3 regions of the Embleya sp. NPDC050493 genome follow, and region 3 is predicted to be linked to each of the others. Evidence: riboswitches for the same ligand, from Rfam matches in the RefSeq annotation. Region 3 holds a riboswitch; each other region holds the start of a gene.
What was found. Region 3 has a riboswitch for cyclic di-AMP ahead of ACIBM5_RS15780 (transglycosylase family protein). Riboswitches for the same ligand answer to the same signal wherever they lie in the genome.

Region 1 (2,258 bases), on a different contig from region 3:
TGCGCGGGTTGGCGGCGTGCACCATCTTGCCGTCGCCGATGTAGATGCCGACGTGGCTGATGCCCGAGTAGAAGAACACCAGGTCGCCGGGCTGCAGGTTGGCGACCGACACGTGCGGGTCGGCGGCGAACTGGTCGTTGGTCACGCGCGGCAGCGAGATGCCCGCGGACTTGTACGCGGCCTGGACCAGGCCCGAGCAGTCGTACGCGTTCGGGCCGGTGGCGCCGTACACGTACGGCTTGCCGATCTGCGCCTTGGCGAAGGCCACGGCCTGGGCGGCCTTGCTGCTCGACGCGGTGGACGAGCCGCCGGTCGGCGCCTGGTTGCCCTTCGAGCCGCCGGTGGCGGGCTTGGCGGGGGCCTTGGCGGCGGGCTTGACCGACACCCCGGCCGACGGCTTGCTCGCCGGCTTGGTGGTGGTCTTGCCGGGGGTGACGGTGGTCTTCGGCTGCACCTTGACGCTCGGCTGGGCCGGAGCGGCCTTGGACAGCACGGGCGCCGCGCCGGTCAGCCGGAGGGTCTGGCCGATCTGGATAAGGTCCGGGCCGGACAGGAGCACGTCGCGGTTGAGCTCGTACAGGCTCTGCCAGCCGCCGGTGACCTGGTTGGCCTGGGCGAGCCCGAACAGCGTGTCGCCGGCCTTGACCACGTAGCCGGCCTTGTCGGCGGGGACGGCGGTTTCCTGCGCGGCGGGCGCGGCCTGGACCGGAGCGCTCTCGACCGCGGCGGTCGGGGCCGCCGACAGCACGGCGGAGGCGCCGGAGGTGGGCTGCTCGGAGGTGGAGGGGGCTTGTGCCTGAGCCGTACCGGCAGTGGCGACCGGGATCACGACACCCATGCCGGCGATGCCCACCGCCGCGACGAAGCGGCGGACGTTGGCGGGGCGAGCGGCGCGGTGGCGAGCGTTTGCGGACAGCATGAAATGGGGTCCTCTCCTGTCGCCTACGAGGTGAGCTGTCGGATTCGGACTGGAGCAGCCCGGTCGCGCAGACGCGACTTCACCCCTAGCCGTCACCGGAACGATCCCGGCCACGGCGATCCACCTGGTTCCCCCGCTCCCGTCGGATTCTTCGATGTAGACCTCCCGCTGCCGGCGACGGGATTCGGCGTACCGGCGACAGGGTTCACCCGAAAGGTGAATCGGCGAGAAAGGTAGGCAATGCCGATGCCGGATCACAACCGAAACGCCGACTTCGCCTCCGGCGTAAAGGCGGAATAAAGGCGACATCTCACCCGGACCCGGCGCGACGTACCGGTGATGACGAGGGGATATCTCGGAGAGTGGCGTGATCGTCCGGTCACGGAAAATAGTCGAAATTCATGCCGGGACGCGGGAAATGAATTACCACACGAAGTCGGCTTAGTAATTTATGTCCGATTTATCCATGCGGCCTACATCACATTTCGGACGGTTCGATCGAGGGGACATGCCGGACATGCCGGCGATCGAACGATCCGCCCCGCCACCCCATCCGCCCCGCCCGCCCCACCTACCCACTCACCGCGCGCGTCCGCCGATCGTCGATCGCCGACCCGCGCGATGGATGCGATGCCGACCCGCGCCGATGCGCCGATGCCGATCGGGCCCGACCTACCTCCCCACTACGGCGGACCGCAACCGCAACCGCACTCGCGACGCGAGCCGGAGCCGAAACCACGAAGCGGGGGCGCCGACCTCGCGCCCCCGCTCCGCTCCGCTTCCGCAGTCCCAACCCGTCACAACTCCCGCAGTGCCGCCAAGAGCTTGTCCTGAGCCCAGTCCAGGAAGGCGTGCTGCGTCTCGCCGCCGATCTGGACGAGCGCCACCTCGGTGAACCCCGCCTCCACGTACGGGCGCACCGCGTCGACGAAGGCGCCCACGTCGTCGCCGCACGGAATCGACTCGGCCACGTCCTCCGGCCGGACGAACTGCGTGGCGCCCGCGAAGCCGGCGGTGCCCGGAAGCTCGGAGTTGACCTTCCACCCGCCCCCGAACCAGCGGAACTGCTCGTGCGCCCGGGCGATCGCGGCGTCCCGGTCGGGGTCGTAGCTCACCGGCAGCTGGCCCACCCGGGGCTTGCCCGCGCCGCCGTGCCGATCGAATTCGGCCAACAGCTCACCCTTGGGCTCGGTCGCGATGACCAGGTCGGCCAGTTGCCCGGCCAGTGCGCAGCTCTGCGCGCCGGAGACCGCGATGCCGATCGGCGGCGGTCGATCCGGCAGGTCCCACAACTTGGCGGACTCGACGTCGAAGTGTGTGCCGTGATGATCGACATAGC
Region 2 (2,258 bases), on a different contig from region 3:
GATGTAGAGGCCCACGTGCCGGTTGTCCGAGTAGAAGAACACCAGGTCGCCCGGCTGGAGCGAACCCTTGGCGACGCGCGGACCGTCGTTGACCTGGGTCCAGGTGGTCCGGGACAGCCTGACGCCCGCGGCCTTCCACGACGCCTGGGTCAGCCCCGAGCAGTCGTAGGAGCTGGGCCCCTCGGCGCCCGACACGTACGCCTTGCCGATCTGGGCCCGCGCGAACGCGATCGCGGCCGCGGCCCGGCCGGACGCGGGGATGTTGGTCGCCGGCGGCGTCTCCGCCTTGTCCCGCGAGCTGCGGTCGTTGCCGCGCGTGGTGTCGCCCTCGTGCTCGTCCGAGTCGAGGACTGCCTTCTTCTGCTGCTCGGTGAGCGTGTTCAGCAGCCGCTGGGCCTCGGCGAGCTTGGCCTGGATCTCGGTCTTGTTCTTGTTCAGCTCGGTCCGCAGCTTCTCCAGCTCGGCCAGCTGCGAGGAGGCCTCGGTGCGGTCCTGCTGGAGAACCCGGGCCTGCGCCGCGATCTGCTTCAGCTTGGCGGCCTGCTGACCGTCGAGCTGGGACATCATCTGCGACTTCTGCAGGTAACCCTCGGGGTCGCCGCTGAGCGCCAGCGACAACGACGGCGGCAGACCACCGCTGCGGTACTGGTTCGCCGCCAGGACACCGATCTGATCACGCAGAGCGTTCAGCGCGATCTGTTCCTCGGTGACGCGGGCCTGCGTCTGATTCGCGGTGACCTGCTTCTTTTCCAGCTGATCTTCGACGCCGTTGGCGACGTCGGTCACCTTGACCACGTCACTGTGCAGCTGGTTGACCTGCTGCTTGACCTGCTCGAAGGATGCGGCGGGATCCGCGCTCGCGGTGCCGGCAAAGGTCATCACGCCGGTCATCGTCGCGGCGGCCGTCACTACGGTCGCTGCGGTACGCACGGCGGTGCGCGGCTTGGGCTTGCGGTGCTGCCCGGGTCGACGTTGGGACGCCACTGGTGGCGAGTCTCCTTCCTCGGCCGCCTACCGGGTTAGCTGACGGGTTCGGGCGGAAGAAGGCGCCCTACGGTGCCGAGGCACCGATTCACCCCAGGGACTGCAAGGGTCCCCGGTTCCGGCTTCGCATCGTCGACGATGGTTACCCACCGTCACCTGAACGCGTCCCCGAATTCGGCGGAGGTGATCGTGTCGACCGGGTGGCCGACGTCGAGCCGATCGCCTGTCGCAGAACACTAGTCACAGGCGTGTCAGGACCATCATCATCAGCCACCGCATTGCCAAAACTTTACCGAAATCACCGTTTCCTTCTCCGTGTATCTCGGGAAAAGCGCGCGGATTCCGGAAAGTCCATTTTGAGCAAGTTTTCTGATGATCGTTCTGATTTGACCTGTCCAAGTAGTCCCGGACAAGGACACGGACAACGCCAGGATCGACGCCAACCGGTCATTCTGCTAACGGGTGTCGACCACCCGGAACACCTCGGCCATCCGTCCCGCGCCCAGGCCGAACCGCTCGGCATTGCGGGTGAGCATCGTCGTGACCTCCGCACGCAGCCCGGTCAGATGGCTCGTCTGACTCGCGTGCGACAGCAGGGCCGCCATCTTGCGCTCGAACACCGCGCTCACCTCGACCGCGTGGTCCGGCGCCGGTGTCGGCGACAACCACGTCTCCGGCACGGTCCACTCCTTCAGCCCCTCCACGTCCAGCAGCTCGGGGTGCGCGAACGGGTTCCGGGCGTCCGGATAGATCGCCCGCATCGCCGCCTCGCCCGCCTCCAGGTGATCCGGATGACTGGGCGCGAGCCGGGCCCAGTCCCGCTCCGGGCTCGGGATCACCATGCGCTGCGGGCGCACCTGCCGGATCACCCGGGTGATGTCGCGCCGCAGCTCGAAGGTCGCCGCCAGCCGCCCGTCCGGGTAGCCGAGCCAGTACAGCTGCCGCACCCCCACGTGCGCCGCCGCCGCGCTCTGCTCGGCCCGCCGGATCCCGCCGATCTCGGATCGCGGCACCGCCGGGTCGAAGCCGCCCGCGTCCCCGTCGGTGACCAGGCAATAGCTCACCTCGATGCCGGCCTCGGTCCAGGTCGCCACCGTCCCCGCCGCCCCGTAGTCGATGTCGTCCGGATGCGCGGCCAGCACCAGGACCCGCTCCACGTCGCGATCGTCCAGCACGATGTACTCCCTTGGTCCGATCGATCCGACGGCGGGAAAACCCGTCGCCGGCGCAATGATCTCCGCTCCGTACAAAGGGCCGAGCACGACTCGCTTGTT
Region 3 (2,258 bases):
TCATCTACAACTCGGGCCGCTACCGGATGGCCGGTCGGGGTTCGCTCGCCGGACTGCTGCCCTACGGCGACGCCAACGCGATCGTGGTCGAGATGGCGGGCGAGGTGCTGCCGGTGGTCCAGGGCACCCCGGTCCTGGCGGGCGTGTGCGGCACCGATCCGTTCCGGATCATGCCGCACTTCCTGGACCAGCTCGCCGCGATGGGCTTCGCCGGTGTGCAGAACTTCCCCACGGTCGGCCTGTTCGACGGCGTCTTCCGGCAGAACCTGGAGGAGACCGGGATGGGCTACGAGCTGGAGGTGGAGATGATCCGGCTGGCCGCCGAGCGCGGTCTGCTCACCGCCCCCTACGTCTTCGACCCCGAGCAGGCCCGCGCGATGGCCGCGGCGGGCGCCGACATCCTGGTCCCGCACCTGGGCCTGACCACCAAGGGCAGCATCGGCGCGACCACCGCGGTCACGCTCGACCAGGCGGTGGAGCGGGTGCAGCAGATGCGCGACGCGGCGGCGGAGGTGAACCCCGACGTGCTGGTGCTGTGCCACGGCGGGCCGATCGCCGAACCCGAGGACGCCGCGTACGTGCTGGCCCACACCACCGGCGTGGTGGGCTTCTTCGGCGCCTCCAGCATGGAACGGCTGCCCACCGAGGTGGCCATCACCGACCAGGCGCGGGCGTTCAAGAACATCGCCCTTCGGTAGCGCACCGCGCCGGACCCATCCGGGCACCACACGCCGGACGCACAGGCACCAACGGCAGGACGCACATCCACCACACGACCGTGAGGAGTCGGCGTGTACAAGCTGACCGTGCTGTATGGCCACCCCGAGGACCCGGCGGCGTTCGACGCCTATTACTGGGAGAAGCACGTGCCGCTCGCCCGCACCATGCCCGGGCTCACCGGCTGGACCATCGGCAAATGCGAACCGGACCCGTCCGGCGCGCAGCCGCCCTATTACCTGGTGGTCGGCCTGTACGCGCCGTCTCGCGCGGGTATCGAGGCGACCCTGGATTCGCCGGAGGGGCGGGCCACGGTGGCCGATGTCGCCAATTTCGCGACCGGCGGTGCGACGTTCCTCTGGGACGAGGAACGGGTAGTCGTACCTGTGGAGCTGCCCGCGACGGAATAGCTCGTCGCTGAAGCACGGGTGACCACGCGGCCGCGCACCGTCGACGCCGGCACCGTGACCTGCAGGGATGGCGACAAATCGGGCAAATCAGTGTTATTCCTCCCTATGGGGGACCTCACAAATCACCCGAAATGTTTGCCAACCCGGCGGAGCGGTGCGTAGCTTCGTGGTTGTTCGCACAAGCGGACTCCCCGGGCGGTACGCCGAATCCTGCCGCCGCCCGAGGGATGCAGTCGATATCGACTGGCGGCAGGAGCGGGGGAACCGAGTAAGTGCCGGCATCGGCCATGTCGATGTCTGGGGTGAAGCCATGCCTGTTCCAGGCGAGGCCGGGCCAATCGTCCGAACCCGACAGCTAACTTCGCAGGCGCCCGACGAGGTAATCAATGACCTTCCGTGCCATCACCGCTCCCGTTCGCTCGCTCTCTCGTGGCCGTCGCGCCGGCATCGCCGTCGCCGCCGGTGCGGGTCTCGTCCTCCCCCTCGTGGGCATGGCGGGCAGCGCGAACGCCGCGTCCTCGTCCACGTGGGACGCGGTCGCGCAGTGTGAGAGCACCGGCAACTGGAGCATCAACACGGGCAACGGCTTCTCCGGCGGTCTGCAGTTCACCCCGAGCACCTGGAACGCGTTCGGCGGCAGCCAGTACGCCTCCAGCGCCGCGCAGGCGACCAAGGACCAGCAGATCGCGGTCGCCGAGCGGGTCCTGGCGAGCCAGGGTCCGGGCGCCTGGCCGGTCTGCTCGCAGAAGGCCGGTCTGGGCAAGGGCGGCAACGCCTCCGCCACGGCCGACTCGTCGACCACCGGCAAGACCAAGAGCAAGGTCGAGCCGAAGGCCGCACCCAAGGCCGAGTCCGTGACCGAGAACGCGCCGAAGACCTCCGACGGCAACGCGCCGAAGGTCCGGGTGCAGCCGAAGCAGGACGCGCCGAAGTCGGCCGCGACCAAGCAGGCGTCGGGCTCCGGCACCTACACCGTCAAGGCCGGTGACACGCTGTCCGAGGTCGCCGCCAAGCTCGGCGTCAAGGGTGGCTACAAGGCCCTGTACGCCGCCAACGCGGGCGTCATCGGGGGCAACCCGAACGTGATCGGCGTGGGCACCCAGCTCGCCATCTGATCCAGCGTCACGACGT

Region 1: it holds a riboswitch for cyclic di-AMP, as region 3 does, so the genes downstream of both, ACIBM5_RS34460 (NlpC/P60 family protein) here and ACIBM5_RS15780 (transglycosylase family protein) in region 3, are expected to answer to the same signal.
Region 2: it holds a riboswitch for cyclic di-AMP, as region 3 does, so the genes downstream of both, ACIBM5_RS28445 (NlpC/P60 family protein) here and ACIBM5_RS15780 (transglycosylase family protein) in region 3, are expected to answer to the same signal.

The regions. Positions count from the first base shown of each region.
Region 1 is NZ_JBITHP010000024.1:599-2,856, forward strand. It holds gene ACIBM5_RS34460 (NlpC/P60 family protein) at 1-919, opposite strand, end outside; cyclic di-AMP (ydaO/yuaA leader) riboswitch at 926-1,083, opposite strand; gene ACIBM5_RS34465 (LLM class F420-dependent oxidoreductase) at 1,717-2,258, opposite strand, start outside.
Region 2 is NZ_JBITHP010000016.1:195,639-197,896, reverse strand. It holds gene ACIBM5_RS28445 (NlpC/P60 family protein) at 1-984, opposite strand, end outside; cyclic di-AMP (ydaO/yuaA leader) riboswitch at 994-1,132, opposite strand; gene ACIBM5_RS28440 (PIG-L deacetylase family protein) at 1,440-2,159, opposite strand.
Region 3 is NZ_JBITHP010000006.1:371,388-373,645, forward strand. It holds gene ACIBM5_RS15770 (phosphoenolpyruvate hydrolase family protein) at 1-698, shown strand, start outside; gene ACIBM5_RS15775 (EthD family reductase) at 792-1,127, shown strand; cyclic di-AMP (ydaO/yuaA leader) riboswitch at 1,322-1,513, shown strand; gene ACIBM5_RS15780 (transglycosylase family protein) at 1,514-2,242, shown strand.